Regions from separate parts of the Microbacterium sp. JZ70 genome, predicted to be linked through region 1. Evidence: predicted binding sites of a transcription regulator. Region 1 holds the regulator's gene; each other region holds the start of a gene.
The links. The regulator HrcA, encoded in region 1, represses chaperone genes, less so after heat shock. The targets are predictions, from matches to a motif close to TTNGCACTCGNNNNNNNCGAGTGCNAA.
Positions count from the first base shown of each region.

Region 2: the regulator HrcA is predicted to act here: its motif matches at 1,668-1,694, upstream of groL (chaperonin GroEL).
Region 3: the regulator HrcA is predicted to act here: its motif matches at 4,539-4,565, upstream of groES (co-chaperone GroES).

Region 1 is NZ_CP096405.1:2,406,452-2,412,785, forward strand. It holds gene M1D46_RS11075 (PhoH family protein) at 1-485, opposite strand, end outside; gene M1D46_RS11080 (HIT domain-containing protein) at 490-840, opposite strand; gene M1D46_RS11085 (16S rRNA (uracil(1498)-N(3))-methyltransferase) at 864-1,595, opposite strand; gene dnaJ (molecular chaperone DnaJ) at 1,601-2,707, opposite strand; gene hrcA (heat-inducible transcriptional repressor HrcA) at 2,762-3,802, opposite strand; gene hemW (radical SAM family heme chaperone HemW) at 3,905-5,122, opposite strand; gene M1D46_RS11105 (DUF1990 family protein) at 5,122-5,772, opposite strand; gene lepA (translation elongation factor 4) at 5,800-6,334, opposite strand, start outside.
Region 2 is NZ_CP096405.1:3,294,926-3,301,259, forward strand. It holds gene groL (chaperonin GroEL) at 12-1,631, opposite strand; gene M1D46_RS15180 (cold-shock protein) at 1,811-2,014, opposite strand; gene M1D46_RS15185 (LytR C-terminal domain-containing protein) at 2,118-2,657, opposite strand; gene M1D46_RS15190 (DUF3263 domain-containing protein) at 2,687-2,932, opposite strand; gene M1D46_RS15195 (DUF2332 family protein) at 2,968-3,951, opposite strand; gene msrB (peptide-methionine (R)-S-oxide reductase MsrB) at 4,024-4,425, shown strand; gene M1D46_RS15205 (nitroreductase family protein) at 4,437-4,985, shown strand; gene M1D46_RS15210 (DUF4287 domain-containing protein) at 4,987-5,280, opposite strand; gene M1D46_RS15215 (cupin domain-containing protein) at 5,280-5,612, opposite strand; gene M1D46_RS15220 (DUF5937 family protein) at 5,678-6,334, shown strand, end outside.
Region 3 is NZ_CP096405.1:1,488,193-1,494,526, forward strand. It holds gene M1D46_RS06720 (APC family permease) at 1-244, shown strand, start outside; gene M1D46_RS06725 (N-acetyltransferase family protein) at 241-708, shown strand; gene tsaB (tRNA (adenosine(37)-N6)-threonylcarbamoyltransferase complex dimerization subunit type 1 TsaB) at 760-1,413, shown strand; gene rimI (ribosomal protein S18-alanine N-acetyltransferase) at 1,410-1,907, shown strand; gene tsaD (tRNA (adenosine(37)-N6)-threonylcarbamoyltransferase complex transferase subunit TsaD) at 1,904-2,971, shown strand; gene M1D46_RS06745 (hypothetical protein) at 2,968-3,312, shown strand; gene M1D46_RS06750 (THUMP-like domain-containing protein) at 3,316-4,503, opposite strand; gene groES (co-chaperone GroES) at 4,651-4,947, shown strand; gene rarD (EamA family transporter RarD) at 5,099-6,043, shown strand.

The sequences.
Region 1 (6,334 bases):
TCGCGGCGCTGCAGGGCCTGCACGGCCTTCGCCATCGCGAGGTAGGTCTTCCCCGTGCCCGCAGGGCCGATGCCGAAGACGATCGTGTTCTCGTCGATCGCGTCGACGTACTTCTTCTGGCCGAGGGTCTTCGGGCGGATGACCTTGCCGCGGGTCGACAGGATCGCCTCGCCGAGCACCTCGCTCGGGCGCGGCCCGCCCTGCTCGAGGATGCGGTTCGACGTCGCGATGTCGGCGGGGCCGAGGTCGTGCCCCTCGCGCGTGAGCTGCAGCAGCTCGTCGACGAGGGCGCGCGCGGCGCGCACGGCGGAGGCCGACCCGCGCAGGGTGATCTCGTTGCCGCGCACGAGGACGTCGACGGCGGGGTGCTCGCGCTCGACCATGCGCAGGAGGCGGTCCTGCGGTCCGAGGAGCTGCACCATCGCGACGCCGTCGGCGTGGATGGTCTGGGTGACGACGTCGTCGTCCGGCTGGGCTGCGCCCATGGGGTCAGTGGCCAACGAGGCTCTTCTCCTGGAGTTCTCCGGCGAGCACGTGCGCGTGCACGTGGAACACGGTCTGGCCCGCGTCTGCGCCGGTGTTGAAGATCAGACGGAACTGCCCGCCGGCGTGGTCCTCGGCGACCGCCTTCGCGGTCTGGACCATCTCGGCGAGGAGCGAGGGGTCGCCTGCCGCGAGCTCGACGACGTCGCGGTACTCCTGCGTCTTCGGGATGACGAGGAGATGGACGGGCGCCTGCGGGCTGATGTCCTGCAGCACGAACACGCGCTCGGTCTCGGCGACGATGGTTCCCGGGATCTCGCCCTGCAGGATGCGCGTGAAGATCGACGGCTCGCTCATGCGGTCGAGTCTATCCACCGCGGTCACCAGCGCCCGAGCTTCGCGTTGAGGACGGCGAGGGCCGCCGGGCCCGCGGTCGAGGTCCTCAGGATGGTGTCGCCGAGGCGCACGCGCTCGGCGCCGGCGGCCGCGAGGCGCTCCAGCTCGTCGGGCGCGATGCCGCCCTCGGGGCCGACGACGAGCACGAGATCGCGGGCGTCGTCGACGTCGATCGAGGTCAGGGCGGCCTGCGCGGTCGGGTCGAGCACGAGCACGCGCGCCGATGCCGCGCGCTCTGCGACCTGCGCGGTCGTCGCGATCGGCGAGACCTCCGCGATCCACGCCCGGTGCGCCTGCTTCGCGGCCTCGCGGACGATCGAGGCCCAGCGGGCGCGGCCCTTCTCCGCCTTCGGCCCCTGCCAGCGCGAGACGCTGCGCGCCGCCTGCCACGGCACGACCTCGTCGATGCCGAGTTCGGTCGCCGCCTGCACCGCGAGCTCGTCGCGGTCGCCCTTCGCGAGCGCCTGCACGAGCACGAGCCGCGGGGACTGGGGCGGCAGATCCTGGCGCGAGGCGATCCGCACGACGACGCGCTGCGGCGAGACGCTCTCGCACGTGCCCGCGAGCCACGCGCCGCGGCCATCCGTGACCGTGACCTCCTCGCCGACGCGCACGCGGCGCACGGATGCGGCGTGGTGCGCCTCCGCACCCGTGAGCTCGAGCTCGCCGCCGGGCGAGACCGCCCCCGCGCGCTCGTCGTGGAAGTGCAGCGCCATGGGCCCTAGCCGCGGAACCGGTCGCGGAGCTTCGAGAACAGCCCCTGGTGGAACTCGGCCAGGCGCGGCGCGGGCGCCTTCGTGCGCCGCGCGAGCTCCTCGAGGAGCTGACGCGTGCGGTGATCGACCTTCGTCGGCGTGACGACCTGGACGCCCACGCGCAGGTCGCCGCGACGCGAGGTGCGCAGCCCGGTGATCCCGCGCTCCTTGATCGTCAGCACCTCGCCCGACTGGATACCAGGGCGCACCTCGACCTCGACCTCGCCGTCGAGCCCGGCGATGGTCGTCGTCGTGCCGAGGATGGCATCGGTCATCGACACCTCGAGGGTCGCGAGCAGGTCGTCGCCGTCGCGGCTGAACACCCGGTGCGGGGCGACCGTGACCTCGACGTACAGGTCGCCGTTCGGGCCGCCGGCGGGGCCCACCTCGCCCGAGCCCGGCAGCTGCAGACGCAGGCCCGTCTCGACGCCCGCGGGGATGTCGAGCGACACGGTGCGGCGCGAGCGCACGCGGCCCTGGCCGCCGCAGGTCGCGCACGGGTGCGGGATGACGGTGCCGTAGCCCTGGCACGCGCCGCAGGGCTGCGACGTCACCATGTTGCCGAGGAGGCTGCGCACCTGGCGCTGCACGTGGCCCGTGCCGCCGCAGATGTCGCACGTCGCGGGGCTCGTCCCCGGCTGGCAGCAGGACCCCTGGCAGGTCTCGCAGAGCACAGCCGTGTCGACCTCGATGTCGCGATGCGTGCCGAACACGACATCGCCGAGCTCGAGCGTCACGCGGACGAGCGCGTCCTGTCCGCGCTCTCGGCGCGAGCGCGGCCGACCGCCGCGACCGCCGCCCGAGGCGCCGAAGAACGTCTCGAAGATGTCGCCGAATCCGCCGAAGCCCGCGCCGCCGAACGGCGACTCGTCGCCGCCCATGTCGTAGCGGCGGCGCTGCTCGGGGTCGCTGAGCACGTCGTACGCGTGCGTGACCGACTTGAACTCCTCCGCGGCCTCGGGCGCGGGGTTCACATCCGGGTGCAGGCGACGCGCGAGCTTGCGGTACGCCTTCTTGATGTCCTCCTGCGACGCGTCCTTCGACACGCCGAGGGTCTCGTAGTGATCAGCCACATCAGCCTTCCTGCGGGCGTCGTGCGCCCGTGCTCCGATCCGTCGGGCGACGCGTCAGCGCCGGCCCTCGTCCTCGTCCAGCAGCCTCGTCAGGTAGCGGGCGACCGCCCGCGCCGCAGCGAGGTTGCGGGGGTAGTCCATGCGCGTGGGCCCCATGATGCCGATGCGCGCCGCGCCGACGGCCGAGTCGTACTCGCTCGCGACGATCGACGCCTCGGAGAGCCCGAAGGCCGCGTTCTCGCGGCCGATGCTCGCCGAGAGACCCTGCTCGTCGGCGACCATCTCGCTCATGAGCCGCAGCAGCGTCACCTGCTCCTCGATCGCCTCGAGGAGCGGATGGATGCTGCCGCGGAAGTCCTGCTCGCGCTTCGCGAGGGTCGCCGAGCCCGCCAGCACGAGGCGGTTCTGGCGGAACTCGTCGAGCTCCTCGGCTGCCGCCTGCGCGATCCTGTGCAGCGCGCGATCGACGGCGCTGACGGGAGCGGCAGCGAGCTCGGCGCCGCGCTGCAGCTGCTCGGCCGCGTCGGCCACGGAGCGGCCGGCGAGGAGGGGCACGAGGCGCGCGGCGACCCGCTCGATCGACTCCGCGTCGAGCTCGTCGGCAAGGCCCGTGATGCGCTGCGACACGCGACCGGTGTCGGTCACGATGATGACGAGCACGCGGCGGCCGTCGAGCGGCACGAGCTGCACGTGCGTCACGCTCGCCCGGGCGAAGGACGGGTACTGCACGAGCGCGACCTGTCCGGTGAGCTGCGTGAGGAGGCGGACGGTGCGCGCGAGGAGGTCGTCGAGGTCGGCCGGGTCGCCCAGGAACGACGCGATCGCCGACCGCTGGGCCGATGACAGCGGGCGCAGCTCGGCGAGGTGGTCGACGAAGACGCGGTAGCCCTTGTCCGTCGGAACGCGGCCCGACGACGTATGCGGCTGGGCGATGAGCTCCTCGTCCTCGAGGAGCGCCATGTCGTTGCGGATGGTCGCCGCCGAGACGCCGAAGGAGTGCCGCTCGACGATGGAGCGGCTGCCGACCGGCTCGTGCGTGTCGACGTAGTCCTGCACGATGGCCCGGAGCACCTGCAGTCCGCGGTCGCTGACCATGTGCGCGCTCCTCTCCTGGCACTCGATGTCTCGGAGTGCCAGTCTACCGACCCGAGGCCGGGAACGGCATGCGCGCCGGCCGCCTGCGCGGCTCGGCCGACCTCAGTCCGTGAGTACCCGCACTACGGCGTCCGCGAGAAGGCGGCCGCGGAGGGTGAGCACGATCCGCCCGCGGAGTGCCGCCCCCGGCTCGATGAGGCCGTCGGCGATGAGGCCGGCCACCGCACGCCGCGCGTCATCCGGCAGCGCGTCGATCGCGAGCCCCTCGCGGATGCGGCTGTGCAGCAGCACGCGCTCGAGCTGCTGCGCGGCCGCGTCGGGGCGCTCCCGACCGGCGGCCGGCGACTCCCCCGCGGCGAGCCGCTGCGCGTACGCGGCGGGATGCTTGACGTTCCACCAGCGCAGACCCGCGACGTGGCTGTGCGCACCCGGACCGAAGCCCCACCAGTCGGCGCCGCGCCAGTACGCGAGGTTGTGGCGCGAGCGACGGCCGTCGCCGCGCGCCCAGTTCGACACCTCGTACCACGCGAAGCCCGCGTCGGCGAGCATGCGGTCGGCGAGCTCGTACATGTCGGCCTGGAGGTCGTCGTCGGGCGCGGGCACCTCGCCGCGGCGGATCTGCCGCGCGAGCTTCGTCCCGTCCTCGATGATGAGCGCGTACGCCGAGACGTGGTCGGGTTCGAGCGCGAGCGCGGCCTCGAGCGACGCGCGCCAGTCGTCGATCGACTCGCCGGGGGCGCCGTAGATGAGGTCGACGCTCACGTCGAGCCCGACCGAGCGCCCTGCCTCGACCGCCGTCCGCACGTTCGACGGCGTGTGCGTGCGATCGAGCGCCGCGAGCACGTGCGGCACGGCCGACTGCATGCCCACCGACATGCGGGTGACCCCCGCCCGCGCGAGCTCCTCCGCGACCGCGGGGGTCACCGTGTCGGGGTTCGCCTCGACGGTGATCTCCGCGTCGTCCGCGATGCCGAACGCGCCGCGCACGCCCTCGAGCATGCGCGCGAGGTCGCCGGCGGGCAGCAGCGTCGGCGTGCCGCCGCCGAAGAACACCGTCTGCGCGGGACGCAGCGCGCCCGCCTCGGCGAGCACGTCGCGCGCGAGCGCGACCTCGCGCAGGAGGACGTCGGCGTACTCGTCCTGTCGGGCTCCGCGCAGCTCCTCGGAGGTGTACGTGTTGAAGTCGCAGTACCCGCAGCGCACCCGGCAGAACGGCACGTGCAGGTAGACGCCGAGATCCGTCGCCGGATCGATCGGCAGATCGCGCGGGAGGCGGCCGTCGGCGGGAGCGGGATCGCCGACGGGGAGGGCGCCGGCCATCAGGAGCCGGTGTGGAACAGCGGCGAGATCGCGCGGAGGTACCCCGCGAAGAGCGCCTTGCGACGACGGCGCACGAGCGTCTTGAACAGGCGGTTCCAGAACGTCATGGGGCGGTCGAACGCGCGCACCTCGAACCACACCTCGTCGTTCTCGCGCCACTCGATCATGAACGACTCCTCGCCGCTCACCACCGAGTCGCCGACGGTGCCGAGAGCGAAGCCCACCCGACGCGCCTCCTCGATCACGAAGATGACCCGCAGCTCGGCGTCCGCGCGCGAGCCGCCCACCTTGCCGTGCACGGTGACGGTCGTGCCCGCCCCGACGTACGGCGTTCCGTCCGCGTCGAACCGCTGGTCGGCATCCGATCGGCTCGGCGCGACGGCGTTGCCCGCCTCGTCGAAGCTGACGCCCGTGTAGGTCGGGCCGGGAGCGGGCCGGACGTCGCTCAGCGTGAGCCCCGCGCCCTTCAGCGCACCCCACGACAGGAGGGCGTCGACCGCGGTGCGGAAGCGCTCCTCGCCGCTGCCGATCCGCCAGGCGGACGCCGCGGGGATGCTGTGCTCCGGCGGGTACTGGAGCAGGTCAGGAGCCTGCGTCGCCCCGACGGCGGCATAGTCGACCGTCTCGTCTCGGAAGGTCTCCCGGCGCATGGTGTCCACCCTAACCTCAGCCCCTGGCTACTTCCCGGCCTTCGACTCGACGTCTCCGGAGAGCGCGGCGATGAAGGCCTCCTGGGGCACCTCGACCCGGCCGACCATCTTCATGCGCTTCTTGCCCTCCTTCTGCTTCTCGAGCAGCTTCCGCTTGCGCGAGATGTCGCCGCCGTAGCACTTCGCGAGGACGTCCTTGCGCATCGCGCGGATGTTCTCGCGCGCGATCACGCGCGCGCCGATGGCGGCCTGGATGGGCACCTCGAACTGCTGGCGCGGGATGAGCTTGCGCAGGCGCTCGGTCATCGTCGTGCCGTAGGAGTAGGCCTTCTCGCGGTGGACGATCGCGCTGAACGCGTCCACGCGCTCGCCCTGGAGCAGGATGTCGACCTTCACGAGGTCGGCCTCCTGCTGGCCCTCGGGCTCGTAGTCGAAGCTCGCGTAGCCCTGCGTGCGGCTCTTGAGCTGGTCGAAGAAGTCGAACACGATCTCGCCGAGCGGCATCGTGTACTTCAGCTCGACGCGCTCCTCGGAGAGGTAGTCCATGCCGAGCATCGTGCCG
Region 2 (6,334 bases), 890 kb from region 1:
CGCGGCGCGGATCAGAAGTCCATGCCGCCGCTGGGGTCGGCAGGAGCGGCCGCGGCCTTCTCCGGCTTGTCCGCCACGACCGCCTCGGTCGTGAGGAACAGGCCGGCGATCGACGCGGCGTTCTGCAGAGCCGAGCGCGTGACCTTGGCGGGGTCGATGATGCCGGCCTCGAAGAGGTCGACGTACTCGCCCGTGGCCGCGTTGAGGCCCTGGCCGACCGGGAGCTCGGCGACGCGGTTCGCGACGACGCCCGGCTCGAGGCCCGCGTTGAGCGCGATCTGCTTGAGCGGAGCCTCGATGGCGATCTTCACGATGTTCGCGCCGGTCGCCTCGTCGCCCGTGAGCTCGAGACCGTCGAACGCGACCTGGCCCGCCTGGATGAGCGCGACGCCACCACCGGGGACGATGCCCTCCTCGACGGCCGCCTTCGCGTTGCGGACGGCGTCCTCGATGCGGTGCTTGCGCTCCTTGAGCTCGACCTCGGTGGCCGCGCCCGCCTTGATGACGGCGACGCCGCCGGCGAGCTTGGCGAGGCGCTCCTGCAGCTTCTCGCGGTCGTAGTCGCTGTCGGTGTTCTCGATCTCGCGGCGGATCTGGGTCACGCGACCCTCGATCTGCGCGGCGTCACCGGCACCCTCGACGATCGTCGTCTCGTCCTTGGTGATGATGACCTTGCGCGCACGGCCGAGGAGCTCGAGGTCGGTGTTCTCGAGCTTGAGGCCGACCTCCTCCGTGATGACCTGGCCGCCCGTGAGGATCGCGATGTCCTGCAGCTGCGCCTTGCGGCGGTCGCCGAAGCCGGGGGCCTTGACGGCGACCGACTTGAAGATGCCGCGGATCTTGTTGAGCACGAGCGTCGCGAGAGCCTCGCCCTCGACGTCCTCGGCGATGATGACGAGCTCCTTGCCCGCCTGGATCACCTTGTCGACGACGGGCAGAAGGTCCTTGATGTTCGAGATCTTCTGGTTCGCGATGAGGATGTACGGGTCCTCGAAGACGGCCTCCTGGCGCTCCGGGTCCGTCACGAAGTAGGGGTTGAGGTAGCCCTTGTCGAAGCGCATGCCCTCCGTCAGCTCGAGCTCGGTGCCGAAGGCCTGGGCCTCCTCGACCGTGACGACGCCCTCCTTGCCGACCTTGTCGATCGCCTCGGCGATGAGCTCGCCGATCGAGGTGTCCGCAGCCGAGATCGACGCCGTCGCGGCGATCTGCTCCTTCGACTCGATCTCCTTCGCGGTGGAGAGGAGCTGGTCGGTGACCGCCTTGACGGCCTTCTCGATGCCGCGCTTGAGGCTGATCGGGTCGGCGCCCGCGGCGACGTTGCGGAGGCCCTCGCGGACGAGCGCCTGGGCGAGGACGGTGGCCGTGGTCGTGCCGTCACCGGCGACGTCGTCGGTCTTCTTCGCGACCTCCTTGACGAGCTCGGCGCCGATCTTCTCGTACGGGTCGTCGAGCTCGATCTCCTTCGCGATGGAGACGCCGTCGTTCGTGATCGTGGGAGCGCCCCACTTCTTCTCGAGCACGACGTTGCGACCACGCGGGCCGAGCGTCACCTTGACGGCGTCGGCCAGCGTGTTGAGGCCGCGCTCGAGGCCGCGACGGGCCTCTTCGTCGAAAGCGATGATCTTTGCCATGTGTTTGTCGTCCCTCCCGGACGTAGGCGTATGGGTTTAGCACTCTCTTGACGGGAGTGCTAAACGCCATTTTGGCACTCGACCCCATCGAGTGCAAGCCGGGAGGCGTCACCCGCCGACACACGCGCAGCCGCCCCGCGACCGGGGTCGCGGGGCGGCTGCGGAGAAGGCGGGAGCGCTCAGACGGGGCGGACCGCCTCGGCCTGGGGGCCCTTCTGCCCGGTGCCCACCGTGAACTCGACGGCCTGGCCCTCCTCGAGCACGCGGAAGCCGGTCATCTCGATGTTCGAATAGTGCACGAAGACGTCCTGGCCGCCGTCGGCGACGGTGATGAACCCGTAGCCCTTCTCGGCGTTGAACCACTTCACGGTGCCCTGGGTCATGGCGATCACTCCTGTTGCGGGATGGAACTGGAGCGATCGTATCCGCGTGATTCCGCGGCAGAACGTCGATGAGGCGACGTTTGACACGGTCGTCTCGTGACGTTTACGCGCCGGAAACACGGTCGAGTCCGACGACCACCGTGAGCTGTCGGCCGTCGCCGCTCTGGTACGCGTCGCTCTGCACCACCTCGGTCGCGCCGATGGCCTCCGCGACGCCGCGCGCCGCCGGCTCATCCTCGGGGCTCGCGTAGAAGACGGTCGTCTTCTCGAAGTCCGTCTCGTCGGAATCGGTGGGGGTCACGGCCCCCTCGGGGAAGCCAGCGTCGACGAGCTGCTCCGCGACCTCGTCGTCGAGTCCCTCTGTCGCCGTGCCGTTGAGGACGAGCACCGAGTACGACGTGTCGACGACGGGCGCCGTCGTCGCCGCCGGCGCCGGCGTGTTCTCGGGCGCCGGGAGCGCGCCCTGCTGCGAGAGGACGAGGAAGCCGAGGATCCCCGCGATCACGAGCACGATCGTCGCGACGATCGCCCACAGCAGCACGGCGGGTCCGCTCATGCCCGGGTTCTCCGCGCGGTGGGCGCCGACGCGCCCGGTCTCGCGCGGGATGTCGTCGAAGCGGTCCCGGGGGTAGGTGCTCGGCATCCCTCGATGCTATCCGCGGACGTCGTGGATCAGCTGGTGACGCGGAGGCGCGCCGCCTCGCGCTCGTCGCGCAGTCGGCGGAGGCGCTTGACGAGGAGCGGATCCGCGGCGAGGGCGGCCTCGGTGTCGATCAGCCGCCCGAGTAGCTGGTAGTACCGCGCCGGGGTCATCGCGAGCTCTGCGCGGATCGCCTCCTCCTTGGCGCCGCCGTGGGCGCCCCACGCCGCCTCGAAGGCGAGGATGGCGCGCTCGCGTTCCGACAGGGAGGTGGACATGCTCCGAGCGTATGGCGCGCGGCGCCGCTCGGCCGTCAGGCGCGCCAGCGGACGCGGGCCCCGAGCGGATCCGCCGCGGCGAGCACGCGGCCGTCGAGAGCCAGCGCGAAGCCACCGGGCCATTCCGCCTCGTCGACCGGCTCGGCCCATCCGCTGTGGAGCCCCGGCGCATCGAGCGTGATCCAGCGAGCGCCGAGTGCCCGGATGGCGTCGATGAGCGCCTCCCGGCGGGCACGCGGGAGATACGGGAGCACGCCCGGCGTCGACACGACGAGCGTCGCCTCCGATGGCGCGTCCGCGGCGAGCGCGCGGAGGGCCTCGGGATCGCCGGCATCGCCTGCGATGAGAAGAGGCGGCTCGGCCGCCGCGATGTCGAGCGCCCGCGCGATCCGCTCGCGCCGCCCCTCCTCGCCCGGCCACACGAGCATCTCGAGCCAGGCGCGGTCGCGCGGGTCGCGCGGATCGCGCGGCTGCAGGTCGACGCCCGCGCGCCAGACGACCTCCGGCAGCCGCAGCTCCGGCAGCGGGCCATCCCAGGTCGAGGTCAGTACGACCCCGGACGCCCCGTCGACGGGGTCGAGACGCACGTGTCGGCCGGTCGCCGCATACCGGTACGAGTAGCGGTCGGGGTAGAGGCACAGGCCACCCGATGCACCGAGCTCGAGGAGGGCGATCGGGCCGGCGACGAGCGAGAGCGCGGGCAGGAGCGCCGCGCAGCGCAGCGGCTCGTTCGTCTGCAGGCCGCGGACGGCGCACTCGGCGACGATGTCGTCGGCCCGCGCGCGCACGAAGCGCGCCCAGTCGGCGGCGTCGGCGTCGTCCGCCGCGCCGAGCAGGCGCGTCACGGCGAACACGAGCGGCGGCTGGCGGTGCGCCGCCGGGATGCGGGCGAGCACGGCGGCGACCGTGCCGTCCTCGGCGACCCTCGCCGCCCAGTCGCCGTAGACGCGAGACCGTCCCGGCGCCTCCTCCGCGGCGAACCGGGCGAAGCGTTCGGCGACCTGCGCGACCTCGTCCATCCCCGCCATTCTGCCGTCTCCCGGCGCCCCTCCTCCGGCCCCTGCCGTCCTGCGCGGCGGTAGAATCGGGGCATGTCGTACAGGGTCGAGAAGTCCGAGGCGGAGTGGCGTGCAGAGCTGACGCCTGAGCAGTACGCGGTGCTGCGCGAAGCCGGAACCGAGCGGCCGTGGACCGGCGAGCTGCTCGACGAGGAGCGCGCGGGCCTGTACACGTGCGCCGCATGCGGCGCCGAGCTCTTCCAGAGCGGCACGAAGTTCGACTCGCACTGCGGATGGCCGAGCTTCTACGAGTCGGTGCGGCCCGAGGCCGTCGAGCTGCTCGAGGACACGAGCCACGGCATGGTGCGGACCGAGGTCCGCTGCGCGAACTGCGGCTCGCACCTCGGACACGTCTTCCCGGACGGATTCGGCACGCCCACCGGCGACCGCTACTGCATGAACTCGCTCTCGCTGAACTTCACGCCCGAGGCGTGAGCGCTCCGCGCATGGGCTCCGCACTCGAGGCCGCCCGCGCGCGGCGCTCATCGTCCAAGGTCACCGACGAGGCTCCCACGCGCGAGGAGCTGCTGCCGCTCGTGGCGGCGGCCGGTCGCGTCGCCGACCACTCGAACCTCACCCCGTGGCGGCTCATCGAGCTGCGCGGCGACGACCGTCTGCGGCTCGGCCGCGCGATCGGCGAGGCGACAGGCGACGGACCTTCGACGAAGCCGCTGCGCGCTCCCCTGCTCATCGCGATCGTGTCGAGCCCCCGCCCGTCCGAGAAGGTGCCGGAGTGGGAGCAGGAGGCGGTCGCGTCGGGCGTGGCCCACCTGCTGAGCCTGCTCCTCGACGAGGCCGGCTGGGGTGTGATGTGGCGCACGGGCGCCTTCGTGCGCTCCCCCGCGGTCGCGAAGGCGCACGGCCTCACCCGCCGCGAGAAGCTCCTCGGATGGCTGTACGTCGGCGGGCGCCCTCCGCGCGACCGCGAGGGGTTCCGACCCGGTGTCGACCCGGACCGGATCCTCGGCAGGATGCCGGGCGGCGAGCGCTCCTAGGTCACCAGCCCGCGGGCCGGGTGTCCTTGCCGTCGAGCCACAGCCGGTCCGACGCGTCGCTGTGGGCGGTCCCGCTGCCGACGTGCTTGGCGTCGATGCGGTCACCCTTGGTGATGACGTGCACGAGCGCCATCGCGTGGCCGCGGCCGAGGCCGTAGTCGGCGGCGAGCCACTCGATGATCGGGCCCGCCTTGGTCCCGGGGCCGAAGCCGCGCTCGGCGGCGAGGTCGACGAAGGCGCGCGGCGTGACGCCGGTCTTCGTCTCGATGTTGTCGAGGTACGCCTGGAAGGACATCAGAGGAACTCCTGGATCATCGTGTCGGATGCGTGGATGCAGAGGATGCGCAGAGGCCCATCGCCCGAGTTGACGAAGCCGTGCCACACGCCGGCTCCGACGGTCGCGGTGTCGCCCGCGTGGGCGACGATCGTCTCCTCGCCCATCGTGATCGTGGCCTCGCCCGCGAGGACATGCCAGGTCTCCGAGTAGGGATGGCGGTGCAGCCCGGGCCCCTGACCCGGCTCGTTGTCGACCTGGGAGAACGACACGGCCGCGCCGTGCTCCCGCCCCTCGAAGCGCAGCGTCCTGCTGCCCGGCATGCGGATCCCATCCGCCGTCACGATGCCCATGAGCGGCTCCTCTCTCTCACGACGCGACTCTCGCAGGCGCGGTTCGGCGAGGATAAGGTTTCGACGTGCATCGAAAGCTCGTCGAGTTCCGCCTGCGCCCGGACGACGTGTCGGCCATCCGATTCGGCATCTCGCCGGGGCACGAGCTCGTGCACGCGGTGCGCTCCCTCGCCCGCCCCGCGGAGAACCCGCTCCAGTGGGGTTGGCTGCGCCAGGCCCGCGACGTCGTTCCGCGCCCTGCCTTCGAGCTGCTGCGGACCGTCGTCGGGGCTGACGGCTACGTCCCCGACTTCCTCACCTCGGAGCCCTCGTGGGATCTCGACCCTGCCGAGGAGGCGGCGCGCCGCCGCCGGGCTCCGCTGCCGGGGATGCAGGTCGACCTCCGCAAGCGCGTCGACCGCAGCACGGGCCGCGAGCGGACGGCGCTCCTCCGACTTCTCGACGACCCGCACCGCGCGCGAGCCGTCATCGCCGAGGCCGCCGACGCCGTGTGGGATGCCGTGCTCGCGCCATCCTGGTCGCAGCTGGAGCGCCTCCTGCGGGCCGACATCGTGGCACGGACGCGGGTCGTCACGACGGCCGGCATCGGCGCGATGGCGACAGCGCTCCATCCGGCCGTGGACTGGTCGGCCGACTCCGTGCGCGTCGAGCTCACGCGCCACGAGGAGACCGTCGACTGCACGGGGCGCGGCCTCGTGCTCGTGCCGTCGGTGTTCGCGCGG
Region 3 (6,334 bases), 920 kb from region 1:
GCCGCTCTTCCCCGTCGTGCCCGTCCTCGGCGCCGTGACGTGCCTCGCGCTCATGACGCAGCTCTCGGGCGGCACCTGGATCGCGTTCGGCTGCTGGATGGCCGTCGGCATCGCGATCTACCTCGCCTACGGCCGGAGGCACTCGCGGATCGGGGCGCTCGACGAGCGCGCCTACCGTGCGGCGATCGCGGGCGAGGCGAGCGGCTTCCGCGCCGCGCCCCGCGCTGGCAGACTTCCGGGATGACGCTCACCCTTCGCGATATGGACCCCTCCCGGCTGCCCGCCTGGATCGACCGCAGCCGCGGCGCGTATGCCGATGAGCTCATGGCGGCAGGGGAGGCGCCCGACGTCGCACGCGAGAACGCGCAGAAGAGCGTCGAGCGCGCCTTCCCCGACGGGCAGCTCGTCGCCGGCCACCGCGTGTTCGACGTCGTCGAGGGCGACGAGGTCGTCGGGTGGCTGTGGATCGGGCCCGATCCGAGCCCGGATGACACCGCCTGGTGGGTGTGGGACATCCAGATCCACGAGGCGCACCGCGGTCGCGGGCTGGGCCGGGCCGCCATGCAGCTCGGGGAGGAGCACGCCCGCTCGCAGGGAGCGCGGTCGATCGGGCTCAACGTGTTCGGCTCGAACACCGCCGCCCGGCGTCTGTACACGTCGCTCGGGTTCGAGATCAGCGCCATCCGGATGCACAAGACCCTCGACTGAGGGCGCGCGTTCCCGGCATTCCGTGACCGGCGGGAAACTACGCTGGAGAGCATGATCCTGGCCGTCGACACCTCCATCGGCTCGGGCGCGGCCGTCGTCGCGCCCGACGGCGAGATCCTCTCGGAGGCCGAGAGCGAGAACGCCCTCGGTCACGCCGAGGTGATCGGCACGCTCCTCGAGCGCGCGCTCGCCGACGCGGGCGTCGGGCCGGACCGCATCACGCATGTCGCCGCGGGAATGGGGCCGGGGCCCTTCACGGGCCTCCGCATCGGCATCGCCGCCGCGCGCGCGTTCGCCCTCGGCCGCGATGTTCCCGTGCTCGGCATCGCGAGCCACGACGCGGTCGCCGCGGAGCTGACGATCGCCTTCCCGACCGGCGGATTCGCCGTCGCGACCGACGCGCGCCGCAGGGAGAACGCCATCTCGATCTACGGCGACCTCGACGGATGGGGTCTGCCGCGCCGCATCGCCGGACCCGAGCTGCGCCCGCGCGACGCAGACCTCTCCGCGGACCCGCTGCTCGCGCCGCTGCGCGACCTCGACGGCGACCGGTTCGTTCTCGCCACGCGCATCCCGATCGGCGCGCTGGGCCGGCTCGCGGCCATCCGCCTCCGCGCGGGCGAGACGCGCGGCGTGACCGAGCCGCTGTACCTGCGCTCGCCCGACGTCACGGCGCCCGCGCCGCGGAAGCGGGTGGGCTCGTGAGCATCCGCGCGGCGACCGTCGCCGACCTCGACGCGATCATGGCGCTCGAGCGCAGCGCGTTCCCGACCGACGCCTGGAGCGAGGGCATGATGCGCGAGGAGCTCGCGTCGGAGCACGCGCACTACCTCGTGCTCGAGCAGGCGGGTCAGGTCGCGGGCTACGCCGGTCTGCGATCGCTCCCTGGGGCGAAGGACGCGGATGTCCAGACGATCGCGATCGCCGAGAGCGCGCGCGGCCGCGGGCAGGGCAGGGCGCTGCTGCGGCTCCTCCTCGAGGAGGCCGATCGCCGCCGCGTGCGCGAGGTGTTCCTCGAGGTCCGCGCCGACAACCCGGTCGCCCAGGCGCTCTATGTCAGCGAGGGGTTCGCCGAGCTCGGCCGGCGGCCGCGCTACTACCAGCCCGACGACGTCGACGCGATCGTCATGAAGCTCGACGTCCCCGCGTGGCGCGCCGCGCGCATCCCCGACCCGACCGACGCAGGAGCCTGCTCATGAACCGCGCCGAACCCCTCGTGCTCGGCATCGAGACGAGCTGCGACGAGACCGGCATCGGGATCGTCCGCGGCCGCACCCTCCTGTCCAACACGATCGCGAGCAGCATGGACGAGCACGCGCGTTTCGGCGGCGTCGTGCCGGAGGTGGCCGCCCGCGCGCACCTCGAGGCGCTGCAGCCGGCGATCGAGCAGGCCGTCGCCGAGGCGGGCATCCGGCTCGCGGATCTCGACGCCGTCGCGGTCACGAGCGGGCCGGGCCTCGCGGGTGCGCTCATGGTGGGAGTCGGCGCCGCCAAGGCCCTCGCCGTGTCGCTCGGCAAGCCGCTCTACGCCGTGAACCACCTCGTCGGGCACATCGCGGCCGACATCCTCGCCGACGACAGCGAGCCGCTCGAGTACCCGACCGTCGCCCTGCTCGTCTCGGGCGGGCACACCTCGCTGCTGCTCGTCCGCGACCTCACGAGCGACGTCGAGCTGCTCGGCGAGACCGTCGACGACGCGGCGGGGGAGGCCTTCGACAAGGTCGCGCGCATTCTCGGACTGCCGTACCCCGGCGGGCCGGAGATCGACCGCGCTGCCGTCGGCGGCGATCCCGATGCCATCCGCTTCCCCCGGGGCCTCTCGCGCGCGAGCGACCGCGAGAAGCACCGCTGGGACTTCTCGTTCTCGGGCCTCAAGACCGCCGTCGCGCGGTGGACCGAGCAGCGCGAGGCCGAGGGCGAGGACATCCCGATGGCGGATGTCGCGGCGAGCTTCCGCGAGGCCGTCGTCGACGTGCTCGTGACGAAGGCACTGGATGCCTGCGCGGAGCACGACGTGCCGCGACTGCTTCTCGGCGGGGGCGTGATCGCGAACCGCCGTCTCCGCGAGGTCGCTCTCGCGCGCGCCGAGGCCGCGGGCGTGACCGTCCGGATCCCGCCGCTGCGGCTCTGCACCGACAACGGCGCGATGATCGCCGCGCTCGCCTCCGAGCTCATCCAGTCGGGCCACGAGCCCTCGACGCTCGCGTTCGGAGCGGACTCGACCCTGCCCGTCACCGACATCCAGGTCGCGCGCAGACCATGACCGAGCCGGAGGACGCGGCGCAGCTCGACGACGACGAGCTGCTGAACGCGGTGCCCTCCCGCTCCGACCGGCCGCGCCGCCGCGTCTCGCTCTCGAGCCCGTCGCTCGTGCTCGGGATGTTCGCGCTCACGATGTCGTGGTTCACGCCGTGGGTCGCGCCGCTCGCGCTCATCGCCGTCGTGCTCGCGGTCATCGCGCTCGTCCGCCGACATGCCGACCGGGCCCTCGCTTGGTGGGGATTCGGGTTCGGCGTCGTGGCGATCGCCTACTGCGGCGTCTGGGCGCTCTGGATCCTCGGCCAGCTCGGCGAGGCGCCCGTCATCGAGCTGCCGGCCGCGTAGCCGCTACACGCGGTCGGCGAGGATGGCGGCGCGCCGGCCGCCGATGCGCGTCACGAAAAGCGTGGCCGATCCGTCGCCGCGCAGATTGAGCTTCTTCCGGAGGAGCGCCGGATCGACGTCGACGCCGCGCTTCTTGATCTCGAGGGTGCCGATCCCGCGGGCGCGGAGCGCCTTCGCGAGCGCCTTGACGTCGGCGGGGAGCGTCTCGCGGACGCGGAACGACGAGACGAACGGCGTCGTCAGCGCGGCGTCGCCCGTGAGATAGGCGATGCCGGGAGCGATCGGGCCGGCCTCGAGCGACCGGGCGACCTCGCCGACGAGGCGCGCGCGGATGACGGCGCCCTCGGGCTCGTGCAGGAACGCCCCGAGCTCGTGCACCGGCTCGTCCTCGGTGTCGGCGGGAGCGGTGAGCTCGTGCGACGCGTCGCCGCGGATGACGAGCGCGGCCCGCCGCACGCCGTCGCGCGCGAGCGCCCCCGACCAGAGCACGAGCTCGACGGTCGACCCGTCGACGCTCACCCACTGCGCCTCGACCTCGTCGGGGATCGCCTCGCGATCGTGAGCCGGCCCGAGCTTCATGCCCACGGGCATCCGCTCGCCGAGCGCGTGCGCCCAGTCGAGTGCGGGGGAGTAGTCGGATGGCGCGACCCGGCGGGTCTCGGAGTGACCGCTCGTGCGACGCGCGGGGTCGAGCCAGACCGCGTTCCAGCCGGAGAGGTCGACCTCCTCTGCGCGCTCGGAGCGCACCTCCACGGCATCCCCGAACGGCCGCAGGTTGTAGGCCGCGAGGGCCGCCGTCACGGGGTCCGCGTCGACTGCGAGCACGTCCATCCCGACGCCGGCGAACGCGAGCGCGTCGCCGCCGATGCCGCAGCCGAGGTCGACGACGCGCTCGATCCCCGCCGCGCGCATGCGCCCTGCATGGTGCGCGGCCACGGCCATCCGCGTCGCCTGCTCGACCCCCGCGCGGGTGAAGAGCATGCGCGCCGCGAAGGGGCCGAACTTCGTCTCGGCCCGCGACCGCAGACGCACCTGGCCGACGACCGCCGAGACGAGGTCGGGGGAGTGGCCCGCGGCCCGGAGGCGCGATACCGTGCGGGCGACATCCGCCGTCGTCTCCACGGGGTCCAGCGCGTCGAGCAGGGCCAGGCCCTCGGCGGTCAGCAGCGCGTCGAGTTCTCCCTGCTCCATGCGTCCATTCTCGCGTGTCATCCCGTGTCCTCGAATTGGCACTCGCGTTGCGGGAGTGCCAGGTCCCGCCCTACACTGGCGTTAGCACTCTCGTCATGAGAGTGCGAACTGAGTCTTCCGTCGAAGCAACGAAAGAAGAGGTACACCGTGTCGGTTTCCATCAAGCCGCTCGAGGACCGCATCGTCATCAAGCAGGTCGAGGCCGAGCAGACCACCGCCAGCGGTCTGGTCATCCCCGACACCGCCAAGGAGAAGCCCCAGGAGGGCGAGGTCGTGGCCGTGGGCCCCGGCCGCATCGACGACAACGGCAACCGCGTTCCGCTCGACGTCGCCGTCGGCGACCGCGTCCTGTACAGCAAGTACGGCGGGACCGAGGTCAAGTTCGGCGCCGACGAGTACCTGGTGCTCTCGGCCCGCGACGTGCTCGCGGTCGTCGTCCGCTGACGACACGCCTTTCCTGGAGGGCCCGGCGCTTCGGCGTCGGGCCCTTCTGCATGCGCGGGGATGACCGCGTGGCAGGAATGCGCCGGAGGATGACCGCCGCGGCACCGTCCCGGCCGCCCTCGCGGACCACCTGCCGACCTAGGCTGGATCGGTGACCACGCTCTCCGCCACTGGATCCTCGGAACGCGAGCGGGCGCTCGGCACGGGGTACGGCTTCAGCGCCTACCTGCTGTGGGGTGTGCTCCCGCTCTACTTCGTCTTCCTCGCGCCGACCGGCCCCTGGGAGGTCGTCGCCTGGCGCGTCCTCCTCTCGCTCGTCTTCTGCGCCATCCTGCTCACCGTCGCGCGCGGATGGGGCCGGATGATCGCGGTGCTGCGGAACCCCCGTCTCGCGCTGTGGACGGCGATCGCCGGCGTCCTCATCTACGTCAACTGGCAGACCTTCCTCATCGCGACCCTCACCGGGCACGTCGTGGAGTCGAGCCTCGGGTACTTCATCAACCCGATCACGACGGTCGTCCTCGCGGTGCTCGTGCTGCACGAGCGGCTGCGCCCCGCGCAGTGGGCCGCGGTCGGCATCGCGGCCGCGGCGGTGGTCGTGATCGTCGTCGGATACGGCTCCGTGCCGTGGATCGCGCTCATCCTCAGCACGTCGTTCGGCCTCTACGGGCTCGTCAAGAACCGGATCGGCGGCGCGGTCGACGCGGTCAGTGGCCTCGCGCTCGAGACGATGTGGCTCGCGCCGGTCGCGGTCGTGCAGCTCGTCGTCGTCGCGGCGACGGCGGGGCTGACCTACGGAACCGTCAGCACGCTGCACACCGTGATGCTGTCGCTCGCGGGCGTCGCCACGGCCGTGCCGCTGCTGCTCTTCGCGGCAGGCGCCCGGCGCATCTCGCTGACGGCGGTGGGGCTCCTGCAGTTCATCGCGCCGATCCTGCAGTTCCTCGTCGGCGTCGTCGTGCTCCACGAGCCCATGCCGCTCGAGAGGTGGATCGGCTTCGGCATCGTCTGGGTCGCGCTCGTCGTGCTGAGCGTGGACATGATCCGGCACGCCCGTCGCCCCCGACCGGCCCTGGAGCCCGAGCCCGTCGCCTGAGGTCGGCGTTCTGGGGCGGCGTTCTGGGGCGGCGTTCTGGGGCGGCGTTCTGGGTCGAAGCGCGGCGGCGGGTCGCCGCGTTTTGGGGCGAGTGGGCGGGGTGACTCGACGGTTGTGACCGCGGTCTTCGCCTGCTGAGGGGCACGGATTCGGATGGCTGGGGCGTGTGTGCGCGTGTCGTGCGCAGGAGGCGACTCCAGCACCACCGGTCCGATTCCGGTGACCGTCGCTGCGGGTCGTGCATTTCGGGAAAACGCTTCCTCTCCTGACTGACGCGTCGCTACTCTGCGA